DNA from 3 places in the Ruthenibacterium sp. genome. Region 3 is predicted to be linked to each of the others. Evidence: predicted binding sites of a transcription regulator. Region 3 holds the regulator's gene; each other region holds the start of a gene.
The links. Region 3 encodes HrcA, which represses chaperone genes, less so after heat shock. Its sites were predicted from a motif close to TGTTAGCACTCNNNNNNNNNGAGTGCTAACA; they were not measured.

Region 1 (10,628 bases), on a different contig from region 3:
GGCGTGAAGCGCCGCCCGCTCCAGAACCGTGGGAAGCACCGCCGTAACGGGCCGAATATCCCGCCTGTACCGTGGAGCGCATGCTTGCCGCGCCATATTCCGGCTGCAAATATGCATTTTGCTGCTGCATATAACGCTGACGCATGGCCTTCGTCTGCGCGGCAGCCGGGCTTTGCTCCACCTCCACCAGAGAGGCGTCGATCTCCTCCAAAAAACGGGAAGGGCGGTTATGCTTCGTCTGGCCGAACAGCATGCGCGAGTTCGCACAGGAAAGATAAAGCTCTTTTTTCGCACGGGTAATACCCACATAGCAAAGCCTGCGCTCTTCCTCCAGATCTTCATTGGAATACCGGCTCATCTCGCTGGGGAATATTCCTTCTTCCAGACCGACGATGAACACATAATTAAACTCCAGCCCCTTGGCCGCATGCATGGTCATCAGAACGACAACATCTGCGCCTTCATCATAACTGTCGATATCACTGATGAGCGCCACTTCCTCCAGAAAGCCCGGCAGGCTGGCTTCCGGACCGCGCTGATCGGCATAGGTCTTTACACTGGAAACAAGCTGACCGATGTTTTCCATGCGCGTCTGGCCTTCTTCTCCCTCTGCCTCCAGCATACTGCGGTATCCCGTGATCTCCAACATCTCGCTGACGAACACATCCAGAGGCATCGTATCGTACGCTTCTTTCAGCCTGCGGTAAATGCGCCAAAAGCCGCCAAGCGCCGCGCTTGCCCGCGCCAGCGCCGGATAATCCGGCGCGTGCTCAATAACCTCCAGCATTGAGACGCCAAGCCCCGCCGCAATATCCGCCACGTTCTGCACCGTTGTCGCGCCGATCTTGCGCGCCGGTTCGTTGATGATGCGCCGCAGCCGCAGATCGTCCTGCTCGTTTGCGACGATGCTCATATAAGCAAGCATGTCCTTTATCTCTTTACGGTCGTAGAAACGCTGGCCGCCGACGATTTTATACGGAATGCCCGCACGGGCAAAATAGGTTTCGATTGGCCCGGACTGTGCGTTCATACGGTACAGGATCGCATGATCCCGCAGCTTCGCGCCCTTTTTCACGTTCTGGCCGATCACCGCCGCCACATGGGCCGCCTCGTCGAACTCAGAATCCGCTTCATAGCACATCAGCTTCTCGCCGTTTCCGTTCTCCGTCCAAAGCGTTTTTCCTTTGCGCCCCATATTGTTCTTGATCACACAGTTCGCCGCGTTCAGAATATTGGAGGTAGAGCGGTAGTTCTGTTCCAGCCGAATGACCTTTGCGCCGGGGAAGTGCTGTTCAAAATTAAGAATGTTTTCAATCGTTGCACCGCGGAAACGGTAAATGCTCTGGTCATCGTCGCCAACGACACAAACGTTCCGGTGCTCGCCGCCCAGCAGATATACAAGCTGAAACTGTGCCACGCTGGTGTCCTGATATTCATCCACCAGGATATAGCGGAACCGGTTTTGATAATATTCCCGTACATCCTCAAAATCCCGCAGCAACTTCACTGTGGCATAAATCAAATCGTCAAAATCGAATGCACCTGCCTGCAAAAGACGTTTTTGATAGGCGTCGTATACCTTGGCGACAAGCCCCGCACGCGTATCTGCGGGCGCGCTCATGGCGTCCTGCGGGCTGATCATCTTGTCTTTCAGACGGCCGATGGCGCCGATGGCCGATTTCAGCGGAAGAAACTTGTCGTCGATGTTCATCGACTTATATACTTCTTTCATGGCGCGCTGCTGATCGTCCGTATCATAAATGGTAAAGCTCTGGGGATACCCCAGCCTGCCGGCTTCCCGGCGCAGGATACGCACGCATGCCGAATGGAATGTAGATGCGTTGACATCCTGACCTGCTTCACCCAGCATGGCGGAAAGACGATTTTTCAGTTCCCCCGCCGCCTTGTTTGTAAAGGTGATGGCGAGAACATTATAGGGGCGCACCGTGTGCTCCCGCAGGAAGGGCCGAAGAGCCTCGGAAGGCTCGCCGCCGCTGTGCAGCAGGCGTTCCAGCTCCGCCACCTGTTCCGGCCCGGCGCCTTGCGGCGCATATGTGCTGCTGTGCGCGCTGCCGAAACGAATCAGATTCGCAATACGGTTGACAAGCACCGTCGTTTTGCCGCTGCCCGCCCCCGCCAGGATCAGCAGCGGCCCGTCTGTGGTAAATACCGCGTCCCGCTGCACCGGGTTCAGCTTTCCGAATTGCGCCTCAATATACTTTTTGCGCAGCGCAAGGAATTGTGTTTCAAATTGGGATTCCATTGTTTTCCGCCTTTGGTCGTATTCTGGCGCATTCTATTCATGCGCACTATCGTATTTAGTATAGCATACTTGCACCTGATTGAAAAGAAAAAGCCGCTCCCAAAGGAACGGCTTTTTCCGTAAAAGCGTCATTTCAACATATTGATGAGGATACCGGCGGCCACAGCGCTGCCGATTACGCCCGCAACATTCGGCCCCATGGCGTGCATAAGCAGGAAATTCTGGGGGTTTTCCTGCTGGCCGACCTTCTGAGAAACACGTGCGGCCATCGGAACAGCGGAAACACCGGCAGAACCGATCAGCGGATTCACCTTGCCGTGCGTCGCCCAGCACATGATTTTGCCGAACAGAACACCGCCCGCAGTGCCGAAGCAGAACGCGATCAGGCCCAGCGCCACGATGAACAGCGTGTTCTTGTTGAGGAAGGTCTCTGCATTTGTGGTACAGCCGACAGACACACCGAGGAAAATCGTAATGATGTTCATCAGCTCGTTGCCCGCCGTCTTGTTGATGCGGTCCACAACACCGGACTCTTTCATCAGATTGCCCAGCATCAGCATGCCGACAAGAGGCACGGCTGTGGGAAGGATCAAACAAATGATGATGGTGCAGATAATGGGGAACATGATCTTTTCCAGTTTGGAAACCGGACGAAGCTGTTCCATTACGATCATACGTTCTTTCTTTGTGGTAAGCGCGCGCATGATAGGCGGCTGGATGATGGGCACCAGCGCCATATAGCTGTACGCGGCCACAGCGATAGCGCCAAGCAGTTCAGGCGCCAGCTTGCTGGCAACGAAAATGGCTGTCGGGCCGTCCGCACCGCCGATGATGCCGATGGCGCCGGCCTGCGGGCCGGTAAAATTAAGCAGCTTCGCTCCGATGTAAGTAGTGAAAATGCCAAGCTGTGCGGCAGCGCCCAGCAACAGGCTCTTCGGGTTGGAGATCAGGGGGCCGAAATCCGTCATCGTACCGATACCAAGGAAGATCAGCGGTGGATAAATGCCCAGCTTGACGCCAAGATACAGCATATCAGCCAACCCGCCATGGTGCAGGATCTCGCTGAACATCGGATACAGCGAAGGGTCCGCGCCTTCCGGCGGGATGAAATACTGCATGTGGATAATCTCGCCAAACGGAAGGTTCGCCAGCAGCATGCCGAAGGCGATCGGCAAAAGCAAAAGCGGCTCGAACTGCTTGCCTATGGCAAGATAAATCAGCCCGCAGGCGACGATAATCATAATCAGATAGCCCGGATTCTCCATGATGCCGACAAAGCCGGATTCATTGGCAATACCGGTGACTGCGTTTAAAAAGCCCTGCATGTCTGTTCATCCCCTCCTGTCAAAACGGCTCGGTGTAAGCCACAACACCGGCCTGCCCCCAGGCGGAGCGCCCGGACACTCTTGTGCGCTTAACACTGCGCAGCGTATAATGTTCGCCGCCGTCCATGCAGGCGATAGCGGCGGCAATGGCCGCGACGACCTCGCCCGGGATGCCGGCTTCCACAACCGGAGCCTTCGGAGCAGCCGCTTTCACCGGAGCGGGAGCCGCTTCTTTCTTCGGAGCAGGCGCGCCTTTTTTCCTGCGGTCTACAGATGTAAAAATAATGCCCTCGAGCGTAATGAGCAGGTAGAGCAGCACCAGAACGCCGAATACGAGGATGAGGCCCGTTGCCACAACCACGCCGACGGACGGTTCGGGGTTCCCGGATGCAGTATTTGCCGCAACCGTAAGGAACTGTGAAATGCCCATGAAATAACCTCCCTGTTTTTTTACGATATCTTTTTATATTATAGATGAAATCCGTCCCGGTTGCAACCGTTAAATGAAAAAGTTGTTAAAAAAATCTCAAATATTTTCAGTTTTTCCTTCGACGGCTTACACACAAAAATGCCCGTCTGACGATTGTTCTTCAGACGGGCATAGAGCAGCATACTTACCTTATCTTATATCTTAAAAGGAGCCTACTTTTTGTTCATATTGTTCGCACGCCTCGCACACCTTTTGCTGAGGCGCAGGCTTCGGCTCATACCAGCCCCGCTTTTGCATCTCGCTGAACACTTCAAACTGCATGTCATGTTCCTCGGAAAGAATCTCCATCAGCTTATCCTTGCGTTCCTTTGTGGCGCATTCACCGGCATAATGATTATAATTCCCCGTGATGAATTTTTGGGAATTGAGCGCATCCGTCATTTTCGCCTGATCATCAAAGCAATTCATTATTTGTCCCCTCCTCATTTCAGTTCGCTGAGAATCGCATCATAATGCTGCGTATGGCGCTGGGCCATATCCTCGCACATTTCTTTGAGCGCCGGGTCCTCACAGGTCTGTGCATAGCATTTGTATTTTTTAATGATATTTTCCTCGTGAGTGAGCAGTTCGGAAAAACCGGCCAGCTCTACGGCAGTGATTTCTTCCATGGGGTTTGCCTCCTTTTCTGTAATGGTATTAGTTTTTCTCCAAGGCTCGCAAATATACAAAAAGCCCTGCGGCAAAACGCCGCAGGGCAAAGGAAATTTTATGAAAACAGGAGCCGGGCAATCAATACATGCCGCCCATACCGCCGCCCGCCATGGCGGCGTTGGCCGCAGCCGAGGCCGCGGGATCTTCCGGCTCATCCGCGACAAGGCTCTCGGTGGTAAGGACCATGGACGCCACGCTGGCCGCGTTCTCCAACGCAGAACGGGTGACCTTGGTCGGGTCAACGATACCGGCCTTGATCATGTCGCCGTATACTTCTTTCTGGGCATCAAAGCCATAGTTGGCATCGCTGCCGGACATAATTTTGTCGATAATGACACTGCCCTCCAGGCCGGCATTGGCCGCGATCTGGCGCAGCGGAGCCTCCAGTGCTTTGCGCACGATGCGCGCACCCGTGCGCTCATCGCCTTCGAGAGCGTCGATCACAGCGTCAACAGCAGCAGTCGTGTGCAGCGGAGCCGTGCCGCCGCCCGCGACAATGCCCTCTTCCACGGCAGCCTTGGCCGCATTCAGGGCATCCTCAATGCGCAGCTTCTTCTCTTTCATCTCGACCTCAGTGGCAGCGCCGACTTTGATGACGGCAACACCGCCGGACAGCTTGGCAAGACGCTCCTGCAGCTTCTCCTTGTCGAAGTCGCTGGTCGTCTCCGCCATCTGCGCACGGATCTGCGCAACACGGTTGCTGACAGCTTCCTTGTCGCCCATACCGTCTACGATGGTGGTATATTCCTTCGTTACCTTCACCTGGCGGGCACGGCCCAGCATATCGACGGTGGCGTCTTTCAGCTCATAACCCAACTCTTCGCTGACAACCGTGCCGCCCGTCAGAATGGCGATGTCCTGCAGCATTTCCTTGCGGCGGTCGCCAAAGCCGGGAGCTTTGACAGCGACAACCGTGAAGGTCCCGCGCAGGCGGTTCACGATCAGCGTGGACAGAGCCTCGCCCTCCACATCTTCGGCAATGATGACGAGTTTCTTGCCGGACTGTACGATCTGCTCCAGCAGGGGCAGAATATCCTGAATCACACTGATCTTCTTATCCGTGATGAGCAGATATGCATCATCCAGAACAGCCTCCATGCGCTCGGTGTCTGTGACCATATACGGAGTGATATAGCCGCGGTCGAACTGCATGCCCTTTACGACTTCGGAATAGGTCTCAGCCGTCTTGCTCTCTTCAATGGTGATCACGCCGTCAGCGCTTACCTTTTCCATCGCCTCAGCGATCAGGCTGCCGATGACTTCATCGCCCGCAGAAACCGTGGCAACACGCGCCACGTCGGCGGAGCCCTCCATTTTCTTGCTGTTCGCCTTCAAAGCCTCGACAGAAGCCTTCACGGCCTTCTGCATGCCGCGCTTCAGATCCATGGGGTTTGCACCCGCGGCAACGTTCTTCATGCCCTCGGTAACAAGCGCCTGTGCCAAAACCGTTGCGGTGGTGGTACCGTCGCCGGCAGCATCGTTCGTTTTGGTGGCAACTTCGCGTACGAGCTGAGCGCCCATGTTCTCGAACTGGTCTTTCAGCTCGATCTCTTTGGCGATGGTAACGCCGTCATTGGTGATGACCGGAGCGCCGAACTTTTTGCCCAAAACTACGTTGCGTCCCTTGGGGCCAAGTGTGATCTTGACCGTATCGGCAAGCTTATCAATGCCGGCGCAGAGAGCTTTGCGCGCCTCTTCGCCCATGAGTAACTGTTTTGCCATAAATAACGACTCCTTTTATTTTAAAATAGAATGAAAACAACTTTGCTGAGAGCTTACTCTACAACGGCAAGAATGTCCGACTGGCGCACGATGGTGCACTCGTCGCCGTCCACCTTCACTTCGGTACCCGCGTATTTGGCGATCAATACCCTGTCGCCCACCTTGACGGTCATCTCAACTTGGTTGCCGTCCACAAGGCCGCCCGGGCCCACAGCGACAACTTCGCACACCTGGGGCTTTTCCTTGGCGGAGCCCGTAAGGATGATGCCGCTCTTGGTAGTTTCCTCTGCTTCTACGTTTTTAATGACAATTCTGTCAGCGAGAGGTCTGATTTTCATAAAACTTTCCTCCTAAATTAAATTTTCCTTGTTTAGCACTCTATATCTTTGAGTGCTAAACATATTGTAACCACATTTACAGGAAAAATCAAGGGGGTAAAATAAAAATTTTTTGTGAACTCGCACGAAAACAAAACAATACCGGGCGGCCTGCGAAGGAGCCACCCGGTATTTGTCATATTTGTCTGCCTTCAAGTCATGTCACGCCGTTACGGCGGGAGCTCTGTCCTCAAACTGCGCATACAGCGGAGCCGGCAGCACAAACCGCGCTGCCAGAGGCAGCACTTGTGCGGAAAGACTGTCCGCCGGAGTGCACTCCCCGTCGATATTTGTGATGACAGCCTTCCCATCCATCGGCTCGATCAACACCTTTTGCGCTCTGCGGTATTCCAGCACATCCGAAAGCTCCGGAACGACACGACCATTTTGATAGTGGAGCCCGTTTTTATATTTGGACAGTACTCCCGCAATGCGCATCCGGCTCATTTTCTTTACCATGATCACATCCAGCACTCCGTCCTGCAGGTCCGCCATGGGCGCAGCGCGGAACCCGCCCCCGTATGCGACGCCGTTGCATACCGTGGCGATGAGGTAATCCCCCTCCAGCACATCGTCGTCCACCGTAATGCGCAGCCTGTGTCCCATGGGCTGCAAAAGACGTTCTACAATGGAAATATTATATGCCATCTGGCCGCCGCACAGCGGCAGGCGGCGATATTTGGGAATGCTGTATGCAACTTCAGAATCCAGCCCAACCGAACAGATTGCCGCAGAGACCCCGCCGTTTGCCGCGACCAAGTCAACAGGCACCGCCGTGCCTGCGATATTATCCGCAAGGGAAAGGAAATCCTCCGCCGCGCCGAAATTTCGCACAAAATCATTGCCGGAGCCGCACGGAACACTTGCTACCTCTGCGTTTTTATAGGGATACGCCCCCGTAAATACCTCGTTCAAAGTACCGTCCCCGCCGCAGGCGTAAAGGCGCACCGGTTCCCCGTCATCACCGTACTGCCGGGCGATTTCAGCCGCGTGGCCGGCGTGCTGTGTCAGCTCCACAGCATAATCCACACCCGCACCGGCCGCCGCGTCGATCAGCCGCGGCACAAGATAAAGGCTGGCGTCCGCTTTCCCGGATACCGGATTCACAATAAAAACATGCTTCATCAGGGTATTCCCCTTTCCTCACATTTCATTATCATCATACCGCATTTATACCAAACATACAATTGCCATTCCGTGCAAAAAAGCGGCAGGTAATAAAGCAAAGTGCCATGGGGTATACTGAGGGAAAGCGGCGTCTGCCGCAGGCCCGCCGTGCGGAAACATGAATGCAAAGGAAGAAGCTCCATGAACGTTATCCCTCATATTCTTTTTACAAGCCTGTTCTCCATCATCGTACTGTTCCTGCTCGCTAAGCTTATGGGCAACCGCCAGGTCAGCCAAATGAGCATGTTTGATTACGTAAACGGTATCACCATAGGCTCCATCGCGGCGGAGTTCGCCACGAGCCTGGAGGACGACTACTGGATGCCGCTGACTGCCATGGTCGTATATGGCGTCACCGCCGCTCTGATCTCCTATATTACCTGCAAATCTATGGCGGCGCGCAAATTCATCAACGGCAAGCCCGTTGTCCTGTATGAAAACGGAAAGCTTTACGAAAAAAACCTGGCTGCGGCCAAGCTGGACATCAATGAGTTCCTAACACAGTGCAGGACAGCGGGTTATTTCGACCTTGCCGATCTGCAAACCGCTATTCTGGAGACCAACGGCCAGGTGAGCTTTTTGCCGCTGGCCGCCCAGCGTCCCGTTACGCCGGAGGATCTCCAAATGACTCCCGATCCGGAACGTCCCTGCGTAAACGTCATCCTGGACGGAACCGTTATTCCGAAAAATCTGAAATACACCGGCAACGACGACGTATGGCTGAAAAAGCAGCTTGAGGCGCAGCATGTGACAAGGATCGGTGACGTTTTTCTCGCTACCGTAAACGCGCAAAACGAGCTGGCTGTCTATCCCCGTACCGGGGAGCGCGTGGCGCACGAGATGTTTGAGTAAACAATATGCCCCGTCCATCCGCGTCATTCCTTTTTACCGCTTGTACTGTTGTTTTCCCCATCATATAGCCTGCCTCAGCAATTGGAATATCCCTTTGTTGCGAAAGAGAAGAAAAACAGGCGGCAGAATTTTCTGCCGCCTGTTCTGTTGAAATCTTATTTGAAGTAACGGGCCAGCAGACCGGCAAACGCTTTGCCATGGCGGGCCTCATCACGGGCCATCTCATGCACGGTGTCATGGATGGCGTCCAGCCCCAGCTCCTTGGCCTTTTTTGCAAGGTCCATCTTACCGGCAGTCGCGCCGTTCTCGGCCTCTACACGCATTTCCAAATTCTTTTTCGTGCTGTCCGTCAGGACCTCACCCAGCAGCTCGGCAAACTTCGCAGCATGCTCAGCTTCTTCGTAAGCCGCTTTTTCCCAATACAGACCAATCTCCGGATAACCTTCACGATGTGCCACGCGCGCCATAGCCAGATACATGCCCACCTCGCTGCACTCGCCGTTGAAGTTCATACGCAGACCCTCGATGATTTCAGGATCGACGCCCTTGGCAACACCCACAACGTGCTCGGCAGCCCAAGTCATTTCACCTTTCTGCTCAACAAACTTGGAAGCCGGCGCCTTACAGACCGGGCAGAACTCCGGAGCAGCCTCACCCTCGTACACATAACCACAAACAGTGCAAACAAACTTAGACATAACTTGTTTCCTCCAGCATTATTATATTTTTGTTGTTTCATTGAAAGGCATTGCTGCCGTGTCTATAATATATCATGCTTCCCAATTGGTGTCAAGTATTTATTGATAAAAAATATCAATTATTTTTGAAACCTTTGGAAACCAAGCTTTTCCAGCGCCGGCAAAAGCGCCTTCAGCCCCACCGACGTCAGCGCCCCCATCCCAAGGCCCGAAAGCAGCAGGACAGGCGCATAATACAATGTATAAACAGATTGGGTCATCAGCAGATTGATGACCAGCAACTGCCCAAAATTATGTGTGATCGCGCCGCACACGGAGAGTATGAATACCGAAGGCCTGCTCCTGAAAAGGCACAGGACAGCCATTACGCCAAGCGACAACAAACCGCCGCCGAGGCTCAGCGCGCCGGCCATCGCACCGCGGGTGAGCAATACAAAAAAGCTTTTGAGCAGAACAAGCGTGAACGCGCTGCCGCGCCCCAGAAAGAACAGCGCATACATCACAACCACATTTGCAAGACCCAGCTTCACGCCAGGCGGCAGCCCCAACAGCGGCGTGAGCGTCCCCTCCAAAAAAGAAAGCACCACGGACAGAGCAAACAGAAGCCCCATCAACGCCACGCGGCGCGTCTTTTCATTGCGCAGAACACTCACCTTCCTTTTCCGGCGATATGCACGAACCGCTTTTACAAAAAGACAACATGGTAAGCCCCCTCTGCTTCTGCTGCCAATTCAAATGAAGCCTGAAGTGCTTTGGAAACATACAGTGTGTTGTCCTCATCCAGAAGCAGGCCTTCACCGCCTGTCTCGAAATATTCCAGCGCCTTTTCCCTGCCCTGAACAAAAAGGGCCGTGGACCAGAAATCCGCCTCCGCACCATTTTCACAGAGAATGCCTATGGAAACGATATCGCTTTGCGCCGGTCGCCCTGTCGCGGGGTCCAGAATATGATGATACCGCACACCATCCTGCTCAAAATAACGTTCGTATCCTCCGGAGGTGCAGAAAACCGCATCCCTGATTTCAAATGACGCCAGCGAGACCGATTCCTCCTCTTTCGGATCACGAAAGCCCAGCCGCCACG
Region 2 (10,628 bases), on a different contig from region 3:
CTTACCGCCCCGCCTGTACTGTGCGCGGGGCTTTTTGCAGCCTGAAACAGGGGGGATTTTGAATGGACTATAAAAAAATGACCGAAACGCGCCAGAGCTGCCGCGCGTTTGACCCTGTGCGCACACCGGACCGCGCCGTGCTGACGCAGGTGCTGGAAGCCGCGCGCCTTGCGCCCAGCGCCTGCAACAGCCAGCCATACCATTTTTATGTGGCCGTAGACGGCACGGCCCGTGCTGTGGGCGCCGCCACCCAAAGTCTGGGTATGAACAAATTTGCCGGCGACTGTCCCGCGTTCATCGTCGTGGCGGAGCAGCCCTACAACCGCAGTGCCGCCGTGGGCGCAAAGCTGAAAGACCAGGACTACCGCGCCGCGGACATCGGCCTGGCTGTGTCCCAGCTCGTCTACCGCGCCCACGAATTGGGGCTTTCCACCTGCATCCTGGGCTGGTTCGACGAGAAAACGCTGCAGGCGCTGCTGAACACAAACGCCCGTGTGCGTCTTATCATCGCCATCGGCTATGCCCGCGCGGACGATGCGCTGCGCACCAAAAAACGCAAATCCCTGGAAGAACTTGTCACCTGGCTGTGACGGCTCCTTCCGTGAAGAAAAGGAGGATACGCACGGTGAAGCTCTGCATCGCGTCCGCTCCATGCAAGGTCTGACAGGACGAGCCTGCATGGAGCATCTTCCCCGCATTCGTCCCGGCGGTGTGCGGTTCGCATAGCGGTCCACACCCGGCAGACTTTGCATTTTTGGATTGAAGTATTTCAAACAAAAAGGAGCAAAGTCGATATGAGATCTTTCAAAGTACTGATCAGAGAGCTGCGCGGCTTTTTGATCTTATGGCTGACCCAGTCCTTTTCCGCACTGGGCAGCGCAATGACGAATTTCGCCCTCATCGTCTGGTCTTACCAGGCGCAGGGCTCTGCACTCACCACAGCGCTTTTGTCCGTATGTTCCTATGCGCCCTATGTTGTGATGAGCATTTTCGCAGGCGCTCTGAGCGACCGTTGGAACAAAAAGGCCGTTATGCTGGCCAGTGACAGCTTTGCTGCACTGTGCACGGTCGCTGTTCTGGTACTGCTTCAGGCCGGACAGCTGGAGATCTGGCACCTGTACTGTCTCAACGCATTGAACGGACTGATGAACACCGTGCAGCAGCCCGCCGCGGATGTAACCATCAGTCTGCTGACGCCCGAAAGACATTACCAGAAAGCCAGCGGCCTTCGTTCGCTCGCCAACTCTCTGATCAACATGCTGACGCCGATGTTTGCCACGGCACTGTTGGCGCTGGCCGGCATCCATGCCGTCATTTTGTTCGATCTGTTCACCTTTTTTGCCGCGTTTCTGTCGCTGCTGTTTCTGGTGAAGCTGCCCGCAGCCCCCTCCGGCGCTGCCCGTGCAGAGAGCGTGCTTCGTTGTGCCCGGCAGGGGCTGCGCTTCTTAAAGGGACAGCGGGGCATCCTTCACCTGATTTTGTTCCTCGCCGCCATCAATTTCACCGCGTCGGTCTACAACGCGGCATTCCCCGCCATGCTGCTTTCCCGCCAAGGCGGCGGCGAGGCTGCTCTGGGTGCCGTCAACACCGCTACGGGAGCCGCGCTGCTTTTGGGCAGTGCCGCCGCCTCGGCGCTGCCGCCGCCCAAAAGCCGTGTGCGGGCGGTTTGCAATACCCTGCTGCTGGCCATGAGTACGGAAAACTTTTTTCTTGCCTTCGGCCGCAGCGTCCCCGTCTGGTGTCTGGGCGCGGTATTGGGCTGGGCCGCCATCCCGTTGATGAATGCCAACCTGGACGTGCTGATGCGCACTCACATCCCCATTGCCATGCAGGGGCGTGTGTTTGCTGCGCGCAATACGCTGCAGTTCTTCACCATTCCGCTGGGGTACTTTGCCGGCGGCCTGCTGGTGGACAAGGTATTCGAGCCGCTCATGGCCCGCCGCCCGGCCGGAAGCCTGCTGTGCGTTTTGTTCGGTGCCGGAAAGGGCTCGGGCGCCGCGCTTCTGTTCTTCCTATTGGGACTGCTGGGTGCTGCCACCTGCCTTGTGTTCCGTCGGGACAGGCAGATCTGGGCGCTGGAATGTCCGGACGGGGCGCGCGCTGCGGGCCGGTAAAACGGCCCGCAGCGCTTTCCCGTACAGCACACTGCTTTCCCTGCACTGCATCCATCTCATAAAAAGGCCCGTGGGCCGCCGTATCTGCGGGGGCCCACGGGCCTTTTTCTTCCTTTTTCTGCCGTGCTTGGGGGCTTATTCCCCAGCGATCTCGATGCGGCGCGCCTGCGGGACCTGCGCCGCCTGCTTGGGCAGCGTCAGCTCCAGCACACCATTTTTGTATGCGGCGCTGATGTGTTCCGTATCCACGCCCGAAACGTCGAAACTGCGGCTGAACGAGCCGAACTTGCGCTCCCGGCGCAGATAGTTGCCGTCTTTGTCCTTTTCTCCGCTCTCGCTGCTGTGGCGCGCCGTGATAACAAGCGTTGTACCGTCCAGATCAATGCCGATGTCCTCGCGCTCAAAGCCCGGCAGCTCTGCCTCCAGCAGATAGCTGTCGCCTTTGTCCTGCACATCGCAGCGGAACTGTGCCATATTGGAAATGCTGCCATCCCAGAAGCTGCGCTCCACATTATCGAGATAATTGAACAAATTGCGTTCATTGCGGCCAAACGGAATCAAGTCAAACATAATCTGCTCCTTTTCTCTGTGCGTACTTTATTTTTCCCGGCGCCCGCGCGCAGGCAGGTTGTTTTGCCGGAACATGTTCTTTTTTGTTCCCCTTCGGAACAATTTTTATTATAAAGGCTGTTCGTGAACTATTTTCGCTAAATTTATGAACAAAACATGAATTTTTAGCACTCTATTATATCGAGTGCTAAAAATTTTCAACTTGCAAATTACACCGCTCTTGTGTATAATGAATTTATCTGCCCGCGATGCTTATAATGTATAAAAAGCGTCTGCAGACGGTTTTACAACACCCCAAGGAGGGATATCATGAGCTTTCTTTCCAAACTGGTCGGCATCGGCCTCGTGGCCGGCGCCGCCGTGGCCGCTGTTAAGCTGATCGAGAAGGTTTGGCCGCAGGACGATGCGCTGGACGACGTAGTATACACTGTTGAAACGGGCGAATTTCCGCAGGAGGACGGTACGGACGCCGAAGATGCGCCCGAAGCGCCTTACCGCCCTTTCGATCCCGACGCAGCCCTCGCGCCCGTGCCGAATGTGAACCCTGTGGAGGCGCCGCCCGCCGTGCCCGTGACTGATCCGACCAAAATCGCGGACCCGGCCGATTTCCAGGACTGGGATGAGCTCGGCTGCCAGGGCTGAACGTTCCGCGTTCCGCCGTATTTGTACGTTACACGCCGCTGCCCTGGATGCAGCGGCGTTTTGCATGGAGGTAACAGCAATGACAAAAATCACAATTTTTTCCGGATTCCTGGGCGCGGGCAAGACCACGCTCATCAAAAAACTCATCCCCACGGCCTACAAGGGCGAAAAGCTGGTGCTCATTGAAAATGAATTCGGTGAGATTGGCATCGACGGCGGCTTTATGAAAGACGCCGGTATCGAAGTAACGGAGATGAACTCCGGCTGCATCTGCTGCAGCCTGGTGGGCGATTTTGGCGCGGCGCTGCAAAAGGTACTGGACGAATACCATCCCGACCGTATCCTCATCGAGCCGTCCGGCGTGGGCAAGCTGTCCGACGTCATCCGCGCCGTTCAGGCCCTGCATGCCGATGTGGAGCTTGCGGGCTTCGTCACCGTGGCGGATGCATCCAAATGCCGCATTTATATGAAAAACTTCGGTGAATTTTACAACAACCAGATCGAGCACGCCAGCGCCATCATTCTGAGCCGCACGCAGAACCTGCCGGAGGATAAACTGGCCGCGGCCGTTGCGCTGCTGCGCGGGCACAACGAAAAGGCCCCCATCGTCACCACGCCGTGGGACGCGCTCACCGGCGCGCAGCTTTTGGACGCGATGGAACAGAAAAACAGCCTGATGGCGGAGCTGACCGCTCTTGCCGGGGAAACTGCCCACACGCATCATCACCATGAAGATGGCTGTACCTGCGAGGCGTGCCGACATGAGCATGGGCATGATGAACACCGCCACGACCACGGGGATGAGCATTGCCACGACGAAGCACACGCACACGGTGGAAACTGCTGTCACAGCGCAGAAGAGCATCACCACGGCGAAGACTGCACCTGCGGGACATGCCGGGACGGGCACGGCCATAACCACGCCGAACACCATCATCACAGCCACGAGGGGCATCACCACGCGGACGAGGTGTTCACAAGCTGGGGAATGGAATCGCCCCGCAAATTCACCGAGGCTGAGGTTGCATTCTGCCTGACGGCTCTGGATTCCGGCGACTACGGCGCGGTGCTGCGCGCCAAGGGCATCGTCCCCGCGGCGGACGGGACCTGGCTGCATTTTGACTATGTTCCCGGTGAGCAGGACATCCGCACGGGCGCCGCCGATTACACCGGCCGCCTGTGCGTTATCGGCGCACAGCTCAACGAAGCGGCGCTCAAAACGCTGTTCGGCGGGGAGGCATGAGCATGAGTATCCCTGTTTATCTGTTCACGGGCTTTCTGGACGCGGGCAAAACCGCTTTCATTCAGGAAACGCTGGAGGACCCGGGCTTCAACACCGGAGAAAAAACGCTGGTGCTGCTGTGCGAGGAAGGTGAAAATGAATACCGCCCCGAAAGGTTCGCAGGCGGAAACGTCAGCTTTCTGCCGGTGGAGGAGCAGGCCGGCCTGACCACCGCTTTTTTAAAAGACTACCAGAAAAAACACCGTGTGGACCGCGTGCTCATTGAATACAACGGTATGTGGCCGCTTCAGGCGCTGTATGACGCGCTGCCCACGGACTGGGATATCTACCAGATCATCCTTCTGGCGGACTCTACCACCTTCGCCTCCTATATGACCAATATGCGCCAGCTTGCCGTGGACAAATTGCAGGACCCTGAAATGGTGATCTTCAACCGCTGCACCGACGCCACGGACAAGGCGTACCTGCACCGCGCCGTTCGCATGGTGAACCGCCGCGCCCAGATGGCGTTTGAGCGCACCGACGGCAGCGTGGACCCCGACGACGTTGTGGATGAGCTGCCCTTTGATACCGACGCGCCTGTCATAGACATCGCGGACGAGGATTTCGGGCTGTGGTATCTGGACGCTATGGACAACCTGGACAAATACATGGGCAAGACCGTGCGCTTCAAGGGTTATGTCTGTCAGACGTCCCGTGTGCCCAAGGGCTGCTTTGTGCCCGGCCGCTTCGGCATGACATGCTGCGCCGAGGATATCTCTTTCATCGGTTTTATCTGCGCGGCGGAAAACGCCGCCGCGCTGCAGCACCGCAGCTGGGTGACCGTGACGGCCACCGTGGGCGCAAAGGAGCATCCCATCTATGACGGCGTCGGCCCCTGGCTGGAGGCTGCCAGCGTCACCCCCGCCCAGCCGCCCAAGGAAGAGCTTGTATACTTCCTGCGCTGAACCGAAAACAGCATCCGCCCGCCGGGTCTCCGGCGGGCGGATGCTGTTTATTGAACGATAAAAATTCCGCTCAGTTGTCCACGCCCTTTTTGCGGAAGGCCAGCGCGAACAGCACTGCACTGCCCGCCGTCCACACGGCAAGCACAGCGACGTCCCAAAGCACGTTCGCCCCCATCCACGATTGGTGCCCAAGCCCCAGAAACATTAAATCGGCCGTAGCCGTGGTCGGCACAAAGGACGCGACTTTCTGAAGCACGCCGCCCATCCCGGCAAACATGGTGGGCAGCATGAATACCAGAGCCAGCGGGCCTGCAATGGTGCCCGTAGAGGTCTGGTCCCGGCAGACGATCCCCGTCAGGCCGCCCAACAGCAGCATCGTTATGCTGCCTGCCGTGCACACCAGCAGGAATACCGGAAGCTGCGCCGGGCCGAAGCCCGTCAGAAAAAACAACACCGTGTCCACCAGCAGAGTGCCTGCCAGCACCGCCAGCGTTTTCGCGGCCAGAAACTCCCCGCCCGTCACATTGCACAGCATCAGCGTGCGCATGGTGTTCTTTTCCTTTTCCTCGGCGATCATCATGCCCAGCACGGAAAGCGGCGTCAGGCACAGGTTCATCATCACGCCCAGCATCAGGAGATAAGCGGGCGACATGCCAAGATCTACGAACTGATAGATAACGATAAAGATCAGCGGCAGCGCCAGCATCAGGAGGACGTTGAGATTTTTGAACATATCCACAATGTCCTTTACAAACAGCGTGCGCAAAACACGCAGATGCTTTTTCATACCAAATTCCTCCCCGTCACCTGCAAAAATATTTCTTCAAGGTCCGGCTCTTCCGAATGCACGGACGCAATGCCCCGTCCGGAAAGGTCCGCCAGCAGCGCCCCAATCGCCTCTGGATTCCTGGCACACTCCAGCGCCTCACCGTCCTCCAGCAATACGCGCACCCTGTCTTTGGCATACTTCAGCTTCAGTTGTGCGGGCACGCCTGTCTCGGCAATACGCCCCTCGTTCAAAAAAGCCACGCGGGCGCACAAACGGTCCGCCTCCTCCATGTTGTGCGTGGTGAGGAAGATTGTCGTGCCGCCGTCGTTCATTTCCCGCAGCAGGCGGTGGATGGCCGCCGTGGTGGCGGGGTCCAGCGCAGCGGTGGGCTCGTCCAGAAACAGCAGCCGGGGCCGGTGCAGCACGGCCATGGCTAAGATCAGCCTCTGGCGCATACCCTTGGAGAGTTTTTTTGCCACGCGCTTGCCCGCGTCGGCCAGGCCCACTTTTTCCAGCACTTCCCCGATGCGGGAGGCGGGCAGGCCGCGCAGGTCTGCAAAAAGCTTCATATTTTCATAGATGCTCATACGCTCGTACACGCCGCTGTTGTCGGACAAAATGCCGATCTGCTCATAAGCCGCGCTGTCAAGGCGGGCAATGGGCGCGCCGAATACGGCAATCTCTCCCGCGCCGGGCCGGAGCTGACGTGTGAGAAGCTTGATGGTAGTGGTTTTTCCCGCGCCCGAAGGCCCAAGAAAACCAAAAATCTCCCCTTCCTTCACGGCAAAGCTCAGGCCGTCCAGCGCCCGGGTACTGCCGAAGGAAAGGGATACGTTCTGCATGGATAGAATGTCCATTGGCGGTTCGCTCCTTTCGGTGAATGATATCATTTTACCGAAAAAAAAGCAGTCTTGCTACAAAAATGCCGTGAAGGGAGCATCCCAAACGGCGAACGGAGCATTACGGGGCATGAACGGAGCAGAAACCATCGCCGTTTTCCGCCGCCGCCCTTTTATTTCCGGCGCGAAAATTCCTCCAAAGGCCCATAAAGCAGATACGGGCATCCGTATCGAAACGATAAGCTGCACCATCCCCGCCGCATACGCCGCCCGGGCAGGCACAGCTTTTATTTTCTCCCGCCATACGCGGCTTCTTTGTCAAAACCGGTACTGCCGCCGCATGGCATCAATGCGGCCCTTGCTGAGCGGCACACCGGATTCCGGCCCGTTCTCCAGCCGCAGCGCGTAGCTGTTGCGCGTCCAGCGCACCACCTCCTGTACCTTCTGCATGTTCACAAGGTAGGAGCGGTGGCAGCGAAAAAAGCCGTAGCGTTCCAGCCGGACAGACAGCTCCTCCAGCGTGAGCGCGCAGGCGTATTCTTCGCCCCGGACGCTGAGCGCCGTGCGGCCGGACGCGCTTTCGGCAAAGTCGATGTCCGAGGGATTGAACAGCAGCAATGTCTCCCCGGCTTTGGCCGGGATCTTTTCCACCGCTGTGCCCTGCGCCGCGCTTTCCTCGGCGGCCTCAAGCCTTTCCAATCCGGTCCCGTCCAAATGGTAGCGCTCGCCCGGCAGCAGATAGACCGTGCGCGTGGAAGCCGTGGCCGCGATGCAGCACCGGCCTGTGGACGGCACGCCGTCCATCCATTCCAGAATACGCCTACATCCTTCCGCGTCCTGCCCGGCCAGCGGTTCTTCGATGTAAAACACCTCGGGAGCGCGGACGATCTCCCGCGCGATGGAAAGCCGCCTGCGCTGGGCCGGCGTCAAACGGCGCAGCGGTGTGCGCCGCGCATCCTCCAGCCCCATGGCGGCCAGCGCGGCGTCGGCCATGCCCCGTGTGCCCGCCATCCGCTCGAACAGACGCAGGTAAGCGGCCGTATTCATTCTGTCGTAAAAGCCTTCGTCCGCACGCACGAAGCCAACGCTGCGCCCGCTTCGGGCCAGCTCCGCGCGCAAAGGCGCGCAAAGCTCCGGCGCACACTCGAAGTTCACGGCACAGCCGCCGCCTTTCAGCAGCAGTTCCCGGGCTGCGTGCGGCAGCGCCGCACTGCTTTCCACGTCAGCTTTCCTCCCCGATCCGTTCCAAAAACGCTTTGCCGTAGGCGTCGGCCTTTTTGCCGCCCACGCCCGGCACCTTCAAAAATTCAGCCATCGTGCGCGGCTTTTGGGCGCTCATGGCGCGCAGCGTCGCGTCGGTGAAAATAACGAACGCCGGTACGCCCGCGCGCTTTGCGAATTTCAAACGCAGTTCCTTCAGGCGCTCGAACAGCGCCATATCCGCGGGCAATGCCGCCGTGCTCTCGTGGGCGCGGGGTGCCTCCCTGGCCACGCGCAGCGTGACGGTGCCGCCGTATTCCAGAAATTCCAGCGCGGGCGCCCCAAGTGAAAGCGTGGGATACTGCCCCGCTGCCTGTTCCAGATAACCCGCGGCCGTAAGGTGGTTGAAGATCGCGCGCAGCCGCGCGGCGGACACACTGCGCAGGCGGCCATAGCCGTCGGCACGCTCCAGCCGGTGGCGCAGCACGCGCTCGCTCTCGCTGCCGCGCAGTGCGTCGATGACAGTGGCCGCGCCCAGCGGGTAGCGCAGATCCCTCAGGAACAGGAAGATGATGCGGGCCTCGCCGCTCACGTCCACCTTTTCCGTCTGCGTGCTGCACACCGAGCAGTTGTCGCAGTGTTCGGGCGCGTTCTCGCCGAAATAGCGCAGCAGATACGCCCGCAGGCAGCTGCCGGAATGGCAGTAAAATGTCATACGGCGCAGCCGTTCCTCGTCCTTCTCCCGTACCAGGCGGCGCGTTTCCTCGTCCAGCGCGTCGTTTTCATCGTCCTTTTCAATAAAAAACCGGTTCGTCACCACATCCTTGCCGCCATACAGCAAAATGCAGTCCGCCGGCTGTCCGTCGCGGCCCGCGCGCCCGGCCTCCTGGTAATAGCTCTCGATGTTTTTTGGCATGTTGTAATGCAGCACAAAGCTGACATTGGATTTGTCGATGCCCATGCCGAAAGCGTTCGTCGCCACCATCACCCGCGCTTCGTCATACAAAAACGCGTCCTGGTTGCGCTGGCGCTCGTCCGCCGAAAGGCCCGCGTGATAACGCGTGGCCGCGTAACCGTCAGCCCGCAGCTTTTCGCACACTTCTTCCACGGTCTTGCGCGTCAGGCAGTACACAATGCCCGAAGCGCCCGTGTGGGCCGCCAGATACCGTGTGACGGCCGCGTATTTGTCCCGCGGCTCCTCTACACCAAAATACAAATTCGGCCTGTCGAAGCCCGTCACCACGGTTACAGGGTCCGCGAGGCCCAGCAGGCGCACGATATCCTCCCGCACCTCGCCCGTGGCCGTGGCCGTAAACGCCCCCACCACGGGGCGGCGGGGCAGCGTTTCCAGAAAGCGGGCGATATCCAGATACCCGGGGCGGAAATCCTGCCCCCACTGAGACACGCAGTGGGCCTCGTCCACACACACCATGCTGATGTTCATGCCCTGCGCAAAATTCTGAAAGCGCGGCGTGAACAGCCGCTCGGGCGCGACGTAGATGATTTTATACACACCTTCCATGGCGTTGGCTATGGCCTTCGCCGTCTGCCCCTCCGTCAGGGAAGAGTTCAGGTATGCAGCGCGCACGCCGCTTTGCACCAGCGCGTTCACCTGGTCCTTCATCAGGCTGATGAGCGGCGACACCACCAGCGTGATGCCCGGCAGCAGCAGCGCGGGCAACTGGTAGCACATGGATTTGCCCGCGCCCGTGGGCATGATGCCCATGGCGTCGCGTCCCTGCAAAAGCGCGTCGATGAGCTGCTCCTGCCCGGGGCGAAAACCCTCGTAGCCGAAAACAGATTTGAGCAACGCGCGTTTTTCACTCACCGGTTGTGCTTCCATTCCAAAAATTCCTCGTAAGTGCCCGTGCGGTCCAGACAGCCCGGCTGGCCCAGCGGCAGCTCGATGATGCGGTTCGCGATCTCATCGATGAACTGGTGGTCATGGGACGAGAAAAGCAGGTTGCCGGGAAAGCGCGCCAGGCCGTCGGCCAGCGCCTGGATGCTCTCCAGGTCCAGATGGTTGGTGGGCTGGTCCAGCAGCAGCACATTGGCGTGGGTCATCATCATACGGCTGAGCATACAGCGTACCTTTTCGCCGCCGGACAGCACCTTTGCGGGCTTGTATACCTCGTCGCCGGAAAACAGCATCCGGCCCAGAAAACCGCGCAGATATGTTTCGGTGGTGTCCTCGCTGTACTGGCGCAGCCAACAGATAAGGTCCTCGTCAAAGCCCTCGAAAAAAGCGGAATTGTCCTGGGGAAAATAGCTCTGGCTCGTGGAAACGCCCCACTTGAAGCTGCC
Region 3 (10,500 bases):
ACTTTATAGTCCGTGCCCATATGGCGCTTGATGGAAGCGATGGTACGGTCGGGGTTGGTGATGGCCTGGCGCTTTGCCACCTGGCCCACCAGGCGCTCGCCTGTTTTGGTGAAGCCCACGACGGACGGCGTGGTACGCGCGCCCTCGGCGTTGGCGATGACGACGGGCTCGCCGCCCTCGATGACGGCAACACAGCTGTTTGTGGTGCCAAGGTCGATACCAATAATCTTGCTCATAACTCTCAGACTCCTCTTTTATCAAAACTCGGTGAATATATGTGGTGATTTCTGAATTTATATCAAAAAGCCTTTCGGCTTTGAGATGTCAGCCTATTCGGCCACAGCCACGGCCGCGTGGCGGATGACCTTGTCGTGGAGCAGATAACCTTTCTGCATCACCTGCGTGACGGTGCCGCTGGGCATGTCGTCGGTAGAGGGCTGCTGCAGCACGGCTGCGTGCAGCTCGGGGTCGAAGGGCTTGCCCTGCGCCTCGATCTCGCTGACACCCATTTTGCCGAACGCCTCGCGGCATTTGTCCAGCGTCATGGTCACGCCCTTTTTATAGCTCTCGTCCGCGGTGGGCGCGTCGGCGGCGATCTCCAGCGTGTCCAGCACGGGCAGCAGCGTGTTCACCGCGAAGCTCACGCCGTTGTCGAACGCGGCATCGTGCTCCCTGGCGCTGCGCTTGCGGAAGTTTTCATATTCCGCGGCGGTGCGCAGCAGCGTGTCTTTCGTTTCGGCCAGCTTTTTTTCAGCCTGCTCCAGCTTGGTTTTCAGTGCGGCCAGCTCGGCATGCGCCTTGCCTTCTGTATGCTTTTCCTTTTTTTCCGTCTTTTCTGCATCCTGCGTTTCAGGCTGCGGTGCCTCGGGCGCCGCCTGCGCGGCGGACGCTTCCTCCTGCGGCGCGGCGGCCGCGCGGTTCACGTCTTTTTCCGTGTCTGCCATGTTGCTACTCCTCCTGCACCCTGCCCGACATGCATTCGCCGAGCAGCAATGCGAAATATTCAAGCCGCGGGATCGTTTCCCGGTAGGGCATGCGCGTTGGACCTACGATGCCGATGGCCCCCGTCAGCCCGCCTCCCGCGAGATAGCGCTTCGTCATGATGCAGAAGCCCGGCATGCGGTACTCGGGCAGTTCGTCGCCCAGCAGCACCGTGGTGCGCTCGCTCTTGGGGCTGACGTAGCGCTTGACGGCTTCTGTGTCGCTGAAGAATTCCATCAGCGTGCGGAAGCTGTCCGCAAGCTCGGCATAATTCAGCAGGTTCTGCTGGCCCTCCAGATATACATTGGGCCGTCCCGCTTCCCGCAGCAGCGTCACCGCCGCCGAAAGCACCGGGTAATATACCGCACTGCCCAGGCTCTGTGCTGCGGTACGCATCTGTTCCTCGCGCACGTCGGCCGCGCTGCGGAAGGTAAGGTAGGTGTTCAACGCTTGGGACAGCCGCTGGGCGTCGCCGGGCCGCAGCGCGAAATCCAGCTTTGCCGTGCGCGTGCGCACACCGCCCGCATTGGTGACGGCCAGCACCGCCGCCGTGTAGCGGCCCACCTGCATCACCTCATAATGGGCGATGCACAGGTCCTCGCTTTTGGGCGTTGTAGCCACGACACAGTAGCCCGTCAGGTCCGCCAAAGCCCTTGCGGCGCTTTCGGCCAGACGTTCGGGGTCGTAGTCCATCTCGCGGAACAAAAGGTCGATCTGCCGTTTTTCCTCAGCGGGAAGGCGGGCGCCTGTATCCAGAAGATTGTCGATGTAGTAGCGGTAGCCCTTGGCGCTGGGCACGCGCCCGGCGCTGGTGTGGGGCTGCTCCAGAAGGCCCAGCTTTGTCAGCGCGGCCATTTCGTTGCGCAGCGTGGCGCTGGACACCGCATGTCCGAACTGTTCGGCCAGCAGACCGCTGCCAACCGGCTCTCCGTCCGCGCCATACAGTGTTACGATCGCCCGCAGCACACGCCGTTTCCGATCGTCCATCGGCACCGCCCACACCACCTTTCCTCTCTTGCTGTTTAGCACTCTATCTGTTCGAGTGCTAAATTTATTTTACAACACTTTTTTAGTATGTCAAGCCCTGCGGGGCAAAATGCGCGAATTTTTTCAACTTTTACAATTTCGTCACAACTGCGGCAAAAACCGCAGCATGAGGGCACGCGGCACACAGGTGTATTCGCCGGAAAAACCGTTCCGGCAGGTTGCTGTAAGCAATGGCCGCGCTTTCGTGCAAATGGTATATTGTCGTTCACTGGCGGACATGATATACTGAAAGCGGAAAGGAACGGAAGCTCACACCGTCCCCGTCGGGGGCATAAAATAGAATAACACATCCCGCAAAACGCTCTGCACGCAACTGTGCCGCCCGGTGCCGGGCGGCCTCAAAAAGGAGGCTTGTTTTCATGCAAATGGACCCTCGTCTCAACTGCGAGTATGAACGCGCATATCCCCGCACCCAGCCGTACAGCCGTCTTCCCTATGACAAGCGCGCCGAAAAGGCCTGGTGGGCGGATTATTACCGCCGGAATCCCACACTGCTGATGCGGCTGGCCCGGCGGCTCAAGGCCGCGCTCTGACGCGGCCATACCACTGCGTACAAAAATTTGACAGGATGCAGAGCCGAAAGCCCGCTGAAAGCGGGCTTTTTGTTTTTGGGCGGGGAAGCGCAGAGCGTCCTGCCTGCGCGAATGTGCCGGAGCCCTTTTCGTTTTTTATATAATGTAGTATACTGGTAAAAACCAAAAACAGGAAAGGCGGCCGGACAATGAAAGCGGACAAAGCATGCATCGACGTGGCGGCGGGGCGCGCCCCCGCCGACCTCGTGTTCAAAAACGTCAACGTGGTCAATGTTTTTTCCGAGGAAATCATCACTGCAGACGTGGCGGTGGCGGGCGGCGTGATTGCGGGCGTGGGAAGCTACCGGGGACGGACAGAACTGGACTGCACGGACAAATTCCTGTGTCCGGGTTTCATCGACGCGCACATCCACATCGAATCCAGCCTTGCCGCGCCCTTTGAATTCGCCCGCGCCGCTACCCGCAGCGGCACCACCACCATTGTGGCCGACCCGCATGAGATCGTCAACGTATGCGGTGCACAGGCCGTACAATATCTGCTGGATGCAACGGAAAACCTGCCGCTGAACGTGTATCTGATGCTGCCCTCCAGCGTGCCCGCCACCCCCTTTGAAACAAACGGCGCGGATTTCACCGCCGCAGACATGGCCCCGTTTATGGCGCATCCCCGCGTACTGGGCCTGGGCGAGGTGATGTGTTATCCCGACGTGCTGGCCGCGCGGCAAACCGTACTGGAAAAGCTGGCGCTGGCCGCGGATGCGGGAAAGCGGGCCGACGGCCACGCTCCCGGCCTTTCTGGCAGAGAGCTGCAGGCCTATGCAGCCGCGGGCATCCGCACCGAGCATGAGTGCACCACCTTTGCAGAGGCTGCCGAAAAGCTGCGCGCGGGTCTGGCTGTGCTGGTTCGCGAGGGCAGCGCTGCGAAAAACCTTTCGGTGCTTGTAAACGGCCTGCTGGACAGCGACATGCCTGCCGACCGGTTCCTGTTCTGCACCGACGACAAGCATCTGGACGACATTGCCCGGGACGGCCATCTGCGATGGAATGTCCGCCAGGCCATCAGCCTGGGCATGAAGCCTGTCACCGCCATCAAAATGGCCACCTGGAACGCAGCCCGCGAATACGGCCTGCGGGACCTGGGCGCCGTGGCCGCGGGCTATCGGGCCGACCTTGTCCTGCTGGACAGCCTCAAGCAGATGACCGTGCGCGCGGTTTACAAGGACGGCCGGCCCGTGGAGGAGCGCTTTGCAGGCCTTGCCGCCGCCCCCGTACCCGATGCACTGCTGCATTCGGTACACTTTGAGAACGTGGCTCCTGCCGACCTTGCGCTGCCCGTCGCGGGCCCGGCCCATGTCATTGAGATGGTACCGTACCAGATCGTCACGCGTCACGCGGTGGAGGAGGTTCCTTCGGAAAACGGCTTTTTCCGGCCCAACGCCGTTTATACCAAACTATGCGTGGTGGAACGCCACGGCAAAAACGGAGGCGTTGCCGTTTGCCCGTTGAAGGGCTACGGCATCACAGGCGGAGCCATTGCCACCAGCGTGGCGCACGACAGCCACAACGTCATCGCGGCGGGAGACAACGACGCGGACCTCGTGCTGGCCATCAACCATTTGAAAGAAATCGGCGGCGGATATGTGCTGGCCGGAGGCGGAAAAATACTGGGCGCGCTGCCCCTGCGCGTGGGAGGCCTGATGAGCACCGCCCCGTGGGAGGAGATACAGGCCGGAGCGGGCGCCATTCTGGAGCGGGCAAAGGCCATGGGTATCCCGTACCATGTGGACCCGTTTACCAGCCTTTCCTTTCTGGCGCTGCCCGTTATACCGGAATTGCGCCTGACGGACCGCGGCCTGTTCGACGTAACTGCATTTTCCCTGGTAAAGGACTGATCGGATATGAGTGAAAAAGCACAACGCGCGAAAGCGCTGTTTCTGGAGGGCTATAACTGCGCGCAGGCTGTGGCCGGGGCGTTCGCGCCGGAGATGGGCCTTTCGGTAGACGCCGCGGCACGCCTGGCCAGCGGCTTTGGCGGAGGCATGGGACGGATGCGGGAGGTATGCGGTGCGGTAAGCGGTATGACGCTGGCCGCAAGCGCGCTGCGCGGCTACAACGACCCCAAAGCCGGGCTGGAGAAAACCGATACCTACGCGATGATCCAGGAGCTGGCCGGGCGCTTCCGGGCCGAAAACGGCAGCATCATCTGCCGGGAGCTGCTGGGCCTGGCCCGTCCCGAGGGCATACCGCAGGCCGAGGCGCGCACGCCGGAATATTATAAAAAGCGCCCCTGCCCGGAGCTGGTGGCGCTGGCGGCTCAAATTCTGGAGGAATGGCTGGCCGAGCATCCCGCCCGGCTGTAAATTCCGCATTCCCACCAAGTGCGGCAGTTTGATTTTGGTATATTTTACAATAATCAACTTATTAGACGATATAAATTTAACAATAATTGACAATTCGGGTGTTTGCACGGTACTATGAAGACAGGGAGGACTGTTCCTCCACTTTTCAAACAGAAAGGAAGAGTACCATGGCCGCATCCAAACCGCTGCTGCTGCTTGACAACGCATCCATGCTCACCCTGCTGCATCAGGGCTGTTTCCGTTTACAGGAGATCTCGTTCGAGGAAGTAAAAGCCATCCTTGAAATGCACGGCAGCCGTGAGGTCGTCCGGTGCTTTTCCAACGCCGAGATCGAACAGCTGCTGTACAAGCATCTGGACGTTGCCATCCGCAACTTCAATTACGCACCCGTGGAGAACATGGCGGTGGACCAGGACGCCATTGCGTTCCGCCTTTATGTCACGCCGTCGGAGACGCAGCCCAGTATCCGCACGGAGTACGGCAATGAGGCAACAAAGGTCCAGAACCTTTATGTGTACTGCCAGTTTCTCACACGGTTCGACCCCGATGCGGGGCCATCCGCTCAATAAGTTCCCGCCTGCGCCGGAGCCTTTTCGAAGGCTCCGGCGCTTTTCTTTGGCGGGAAATCTGCCGCAGGGAAAACAAAAATTTTTGACGGAGGGATTGACAACCGTCTTTGCGTGTTGTATAGTTAGTTACACAAGTAATGAACCACATAACCAAATAACCTTTGGAGGGAAGGAGCGCAGACAATTGAATGGAAACCTGAATGATTCCACCTCCATCTATCTGCAGATCGCAGCCATGCTGGAGGACAACATCGTGCGGGACCTGCTTTTGGAAGAGGAACAGGCGCCCAGCACCAACGAACTTGCAAAAGCGTTCAGCATCAATCCGGCCACGGCGGCCAAAGGGCTGAACCTGTTGGTAGACGAGGGCATTTTGTATAAGAAACGAGGGATCGGCATGTTCGTTGCGGCGGGCAGCAAACAGAAAATCATCCAAAAGCGCAAAGACAGTTTTTTTGAAACATATGTGAGGAGCCTTGTGGACGAGGCGCGCACCCTTGCCATCGGCAAGGGAGAGCTGATGGCCATGATTGAACAGGCCGCGGCGGACAAAACGTAACGGAGGGACAGGGACATGACGAACGGAGTATTGCAGGCCACGGATGTGGTCAAAAGCTACAACAAAAAAGAGGTGCTGCACAGCGTCTCGCTGACCATCGAGCCAGGCAAGATCTATGGCCTCATCGGACGCAACGGCGCGGGCAAAACCACGCTGCTCAGCATTCTGACGGCACAGAATACCCACGATTCCGGCCTCGTTACCTACAACGGGGAGCGCGTGTGGGAAAACCAGAAAGCACTGGACGAGATCTGCTTTTCCCGCGAGCTTTCGCCCATGCTGCTGTTCGGCCAGAACACACTGAAGGTGAAGGAATACCTGCGCGCCGCCGCACTGTACTACCCCCACTGGGACAAGGAGTACGCCGCACGACTGATCGAGATGTTCGGGCTGGACACCAAAAAGAAGATCTACAAGCTCTCCAAGGGTATGATGAGCATGGTCACCATCGTTCTGGCGCTGGCCAGCCGCGCGCCCATCACCATTCTCGACGAGCCGGTGGCCGGCCTGGATGTGGTGGCGCGGGAACAGTTCTACGATGTGCTTCTGGCCGATTACGCCGAAACGGGACGCACCTTCATCATCTCCACCCATATCATCGAGGAAGCCGCGGGCGTGTTTGAGGATATTATTTTTATCGACAACGGCCGTGTCATCGAGACAGGCAACTGCGAAAGCTTCGTGGCCCAGTTCCACTATGTTTCCGGCCGGGACGAGGACGTGGCCCGCGCCTGCGCCGGGCTGCAGGTCATCCACGAAGAGGGCCTGGGCCGCAGCCGCACGGCCTGCGTGCGCGGCAGCCTGGATACGCTGCGCCGCAGCGCAGACGGGCTGGATGTGGATATCAGCGGCGTGACGCTTCAAAAGGTGTTCGTCTACCTGACGGGCGGCCATAAGGAAGGGGAATAACGATGCTGCGTACCGTAAAATATCTGAGCCTGCTGGTAGTGCAGTTCATTGGCGCGCTGTTGGGCGTCGGCGCACTGTTCATTGCATTTTACGCCGTTTCCACGCCGCTGTCCGAATTTGAAAGCGCGGGTTGGCGTATCCTGGGCATGGCCTTCGCCTGCGGGATGATGTTCCCCTTTGTGCTGCAGGCCAGCCTGATCCAGTCTTACATGCCGCTGCCTCTTTCCATGGGCGTTACGCGCCGGGGCTTCTTCGCCGGAGCACAGGCGGCCAAGGTGATGCTGGCCGGAGGCATCGGCGTATGCCTGCTTTTGATCCAGCTCGCAGTAAAATGGATGTTCGGCGTGGACGCCCTGTTCACCGGTACGATGCTGGTGGGGCTGTTTGCCGTGCTGCTCCTCGGCGCGTCCGTTGGTGAAGCGCTGGGTTTTGTCAGCCTCCGCTTTGGGCGTGTGGGCATGATCGTATTTTTCGTACTGATCGTCGGCGGATGTGCGGTGATCGGCGGGATCATCGGCTACGCGGGTGCGGCGGGAGCTCTGGACGGCATGCTGGACGCGATGCTGCGCTTTCTTTCCAATGCGTGGGCGCTGGGCGGCAGCGCCATCGTTTTGGCCGTGCTGTTGGGCTGGCTGGATTGGCTCATGTGCCGCCGCATACCGGTAAAGGGGTGAGCATATATGTTAAAATCGATTAAACGGGAATTCCTGCTCAACCGGAACAGCCTGTGGCAATCGCTGGCTGTTTTGGGCGGAGCCTGGCTGCTTGGCGAGGCGCTTAGCCTGTGTATCATGTATTTCGCTCATGAGGAGGAGTATTTTTCCCTTGGCACTGTATTTGCAGCGATCATGCTGGTGATGTTCGGCGTTATTTTTGCGCTGTATTATTTCTCCTGCGGCTACGAGCAGGCGCTGACGATGAGCTGTACACGGCGCCGTTTTCTGTTTGGGATGTTCGTCACCGTGTGCCTGCAGTTGCTGTGCCTCGTCGGAGGCATAGTGGTTTTGACGCTGCTGGACCGCGGGCTGTATCTGCTGCTTTTCCGCGGCATGCCCATTGACGGGCCGGACCTTCTGCAGCCGGAGGCACTGCGCTGGGCCTGGGTGATTTTGCCGGCAGTTCTCGTCCTTGCCTGCACCGGGCTGTTTCTGGGCGCATGTATCCAGCGCTGGGGACGGCGGGCGCTGTGGCTGCTGTGGGCCGCGTATATGGCTGTTTTCCTGTTCGGCGACACCTTCACACGGCTGGCCGAGGGCGCGGGACGCGACACATTGCTGGGCCGTGCGCTGGGCGCGGTGGTGGACGTTCTGGCATTCATCCCCGGCGGTCCGGCGCGGGTGCTTCTGGCGCTTGCGCTTCTTACAGCCGCCACGGTTTCAGGCGCCGCTCTGCTGCTGCGGGGCAGCGTGCGCCAGACAGCATAAGCACAGCGCGGCGGCTCTGCGGCGGAGTGTCAAAAGCGCGCCGCATGCCGCTGCTGAAAAAGAGGAGGGCATCTGTGATGCAGAACGGTTTGTCATTCAAAAACACCATGTCCCGGGTGGGGCTTTGCTACTTTGTGCTGATGCTGGTAACACAGGCGCTCCAGCTGGCCGGCATGACACTGCTGGGCAGCCTGCTGGAGACGGGCTGGGGGCTGTGGGCGCTCTCCTATGCGCCGCTGTATTGCATTGCCGTCCCTGTTTTTATCCTGCTGCTGCAAAAACTCGTGCCCGGCACGCCCGGCACGGCGGGCAGCGCCGCGCTGACGGCGGGAGGATGGCTGCGCTGGCTGGTGCTGTGTCTGGGCGTGACGTATCTGTTCAATTTCGTCTCCCTCGGCATCACAGCTCTGCTGGGAATGCTTAAGGGCGGCGCGGTGCAGAACCCACTTGCCCTGATGCAAATGAACAGCAGCCCGCTGGCCACGTTTCTGTTCGCCTGCGTGCTGGCACCCGTGGGGGAGGAGTTTTTGTTCCGCAAGCTGCTGTACGATAAAATCGGCGGATACGGCGTCCGCACCTATGTACTGGTGGGCGCGTTCCTGTTCGCGCTTTTCCACGCCAATCTGTCTCAGCTTTTGTATGCCTTTGTGCTGGGCGCCGTCTTCTGCTACATTTACGCCCACACGGGAAAGCTGCGGTATACCATCCTGCTGCATATTGCCATCAACACCATCGGCACGATGGCGGCGCCCCTTTTCATACAATACGGAGGGATTTGGGGCACGGCTGCCGTGGGGATACTGGTGCTTGTGAGCATTGCGGCGGGCGCCGTGATTGCGGCGCGCAGGCGCTGGCGGTTTCCCGGTGCAGCACCCGCGGACGGCAGGGAAGGAGAGGGGGCGCAGCGCCCGGCCCACAGCTTTGGCCGTGCGCTGCGCACGCCGGGCATGCTGGCATACACAGGTCTGTGCGCGGCGCTTATTCTTGTGGTCACCTTTTTGACATGAGCGGTCCGTTCCGTGCAAAAAACGGAAAATAACGCGCGCCCCGCCGCATCCCGGTATGCAGCGGGGCTATTTTGTGCTATACTGTGCAATATCCGGGACGGAAAGTCCCGAACTTTGAAAGAAATATGCGAGGTATATCGTTTTGAAATTGATATCGTGGAATGTCAATGGTTTCCGGGCCATCCTCGGCAAAGGCTTCGCGGACATCTTCGAGGGCTTCGGCGCGGACGTCGTCTGCCTTCAGGAAACGAAGATGCAGCCGGGCCAGGCCGAATTTTCGCCGCCGGGCTATCACCAATACTGGTACAGTGCCGAGAAAAAGGGGTATTCCGGCACAGCCGTTTTCACCCGCATGGAACCGCTCTCCGTGCGCTACGGCATCGGCAAAGAGGAGCACAGTCACGAGGGCCGCGCCATCACGCTGGAGTTCGAGCAGTTCTTCCTCGTCAACGTCTATACGCCCAACAGCCAGAATGAACTGGCGCGCCTGCCCTACCGCATGCAGTGGGAGGATGATCTGCGCGCTTATCTGTGCGCGCTGGATACGGAAAAACCTGTGGTCTATTGCGGCGACCTGAACGTCGCCCATCGGGAGATCGACCTGAAAAACCCCAAGCAGAACATCCATTCGGCGGGCTTTTCCTATGAGGAGCGCCAGAAAATGACCGACCTTTTAATGAGCGGCTTTGTGGATACCTTCCGCGCGCTGTATCCGGACGCCGCGGGCCGCTACACCTGGTGGAGCTATTTCCGCCGCGCGCGGGAGACCAACGCGGGCTGGCGCATCGACTATTTCATCGTCAGCGAACGTTTGCGCGAAAAAATTGGCGACGCGCTCATTTACAGCGACGTGTACGGGTCCGACCACTGCCCGGTGGGGCTGGTCTTGGATGTGTGACGTACGCATATACTGTACGGCGGGGCGCGCCCCGCACCACGGACGCTGTGCGCCCGGAATAAGGGGGACTTATTTTGCTGGATTATCTTTTCGCGGCGCTGCTGGGCGTCATCGAGGGCATCACCGAATGGCTGCCCATTTCCAGCACCGGCCATCTGATCCTGGCCGATGAATTCATCCATATGTCCACATCGGATGCTTTTAAGGAAATGT

Region 1: a site for HrcA is predicted at 6,820-6,850, ahead of IIY41_RS11495 (co-chaperone GroES). Genes of this name have one in related genera too.
Region 2: a site for HrcA is predicted at 2,847-2,877, ahead of IIY41_RS06405 (Hsp20/alpha crystallin family protein). Genes of this name have one in related genera too.

The regions. Positions count from the first base shown of each region.
Region 1 covers NZ_JAFOIN010000092.1:102,436-113,063, forward strand. Annotated here, with positions in the region: gene IIY41_RS11465 (ATP-dependent helicase) at 1-2,263, opposite strand, end outside; gene IIY41_RS11470 (sodium ion-translocating decarboxylase subunit beta) at 2,392-3,588, opposite strand; gene IIY41_RS11475 (OadG family transporter subunit) at 3,608-4,018, opposite strand; gene IIY41_RS11480 (spore coat protein) at 4,220-4,486, opposite strand; gene IIY41_RS11485 (hypothetical protein) at 4,501-4,686, opposite strand; gene groL (chaperonin GroEL) at 4,808-6,451, opposite strand; gene IIY41_RS11495 (co-chaperone GroES) at 6,505-6,789, opposite strand; gene IIY41_RS11500 (diacylglycerol/lipid kinase family protein) at 6,991-7,953, opposite strand; gene IIY41_RS11505 (DUF421 domain-containing protein) at 8,137-8,847, shown strand; gene IIY41_RS11510 (NADH peroxidase) at 9,003-9,545, opposite strand; gene IIY41_RS11515 (Gx transporter family protein) at 9,665-10,198, opposite strand; gene IIY41_RS11520 (FAD:protein FMN transferase) at 10,231-10,628, opposite strand, start outside.
Region 2 covers NZ_JAFOIN010000061.1:7,827-18,454, reverse strand. Annotated here, with positions in the region: gene IIY41_RS06415 (nitroreductase family protein) at 63-590, shown strand; gene IIY41_RS06410 (MFS transporter) at 795-2,114, shown strand; gene IIY41_RS06405 (Hsp20/alpha crystallin family protein) at 2,250-2,684, opposite strand; gene IIY41_RS06400 (hypothetical protein) at 2,994-3,326, shown strand; gene IIY41_RS06395 (CobW family GTP-binding protein) at 3,406-4,569, shown strand; gene IIY41_RS06390 (TIGR03943 family putative permease subunit) at 4,572-5,516, shown strand; gene IIY41_RS06385 (ABC transporter permease) at 5,587-6,303, opposite strand; gene IIY41_RS06380 (ABC transporter ATP-binding protein) at 6,300-7,142, opposite strand; gene IIY41_RS06375 (LytTR family transcriptional regulator DNA-binding domain-containing protein) at 7,443-8,345, opposite strand; gene recQ (DNA helicase RecQ) at 8,347-10,167, opposite strand; gene IIY41_RS14150 (ABC-F family ATP-binding cassette domain-containing protein) at 10,149-10,628, opposite strand, start outside.
Region 3 covers NZ_JAFOIN010000101.1:127-10,626, forward strand. Annotated here, with positions in the region: partial or broken gene IIY41_RS12285 (Hsp70 family protein) at 1-236, opposite strand, end outside; gene grpE (nucleotide exchange factor GrpE) at 330-944, opposite strand; gene hrcA (heat-inducible transcriptional repressor HrcA) at 949-1,968, opposite strand; gene IIY41_RS12300 (hypothetical protein) at 2,388-2,561, shown strand; gene ade (adenine deaminase) at 2,750-4,453, shown strand; gene IIY41_RS12310 (C-GCAxxG-C-C family protein) at 4,460-4,921, shown strand; gene IIY41_RS12315 (hypothetical protein) at 5,089-5,490, shown strand; gene IIY41_RS12320 (GntR family transcriptional regulator) at 5,675-6,049, shown strand; gene IIY41_RS12325 (ABC transporter ATP-binding protein) at 6,065-6,958, shown strand; gene IIY41_RS12330 (hypothetical protein) at 6,961-7,632, shown strand; gene IIY41_RS12335 (hypothetical protein) at 7,639-8,382, shown strand; gene IIY41_RS12340 (CPBP family intramembrane glutamic endopeptidase) at 8,460-9,389, shown strand; gene IIY41_RS12345 (exodeoxyribonuclease III) at 9,532-10,287, shown strand; gene IIY41_RS12350 (undecaprenyl-diphosphate phosphatase) at 10,362-10,500, shown strand, end outside.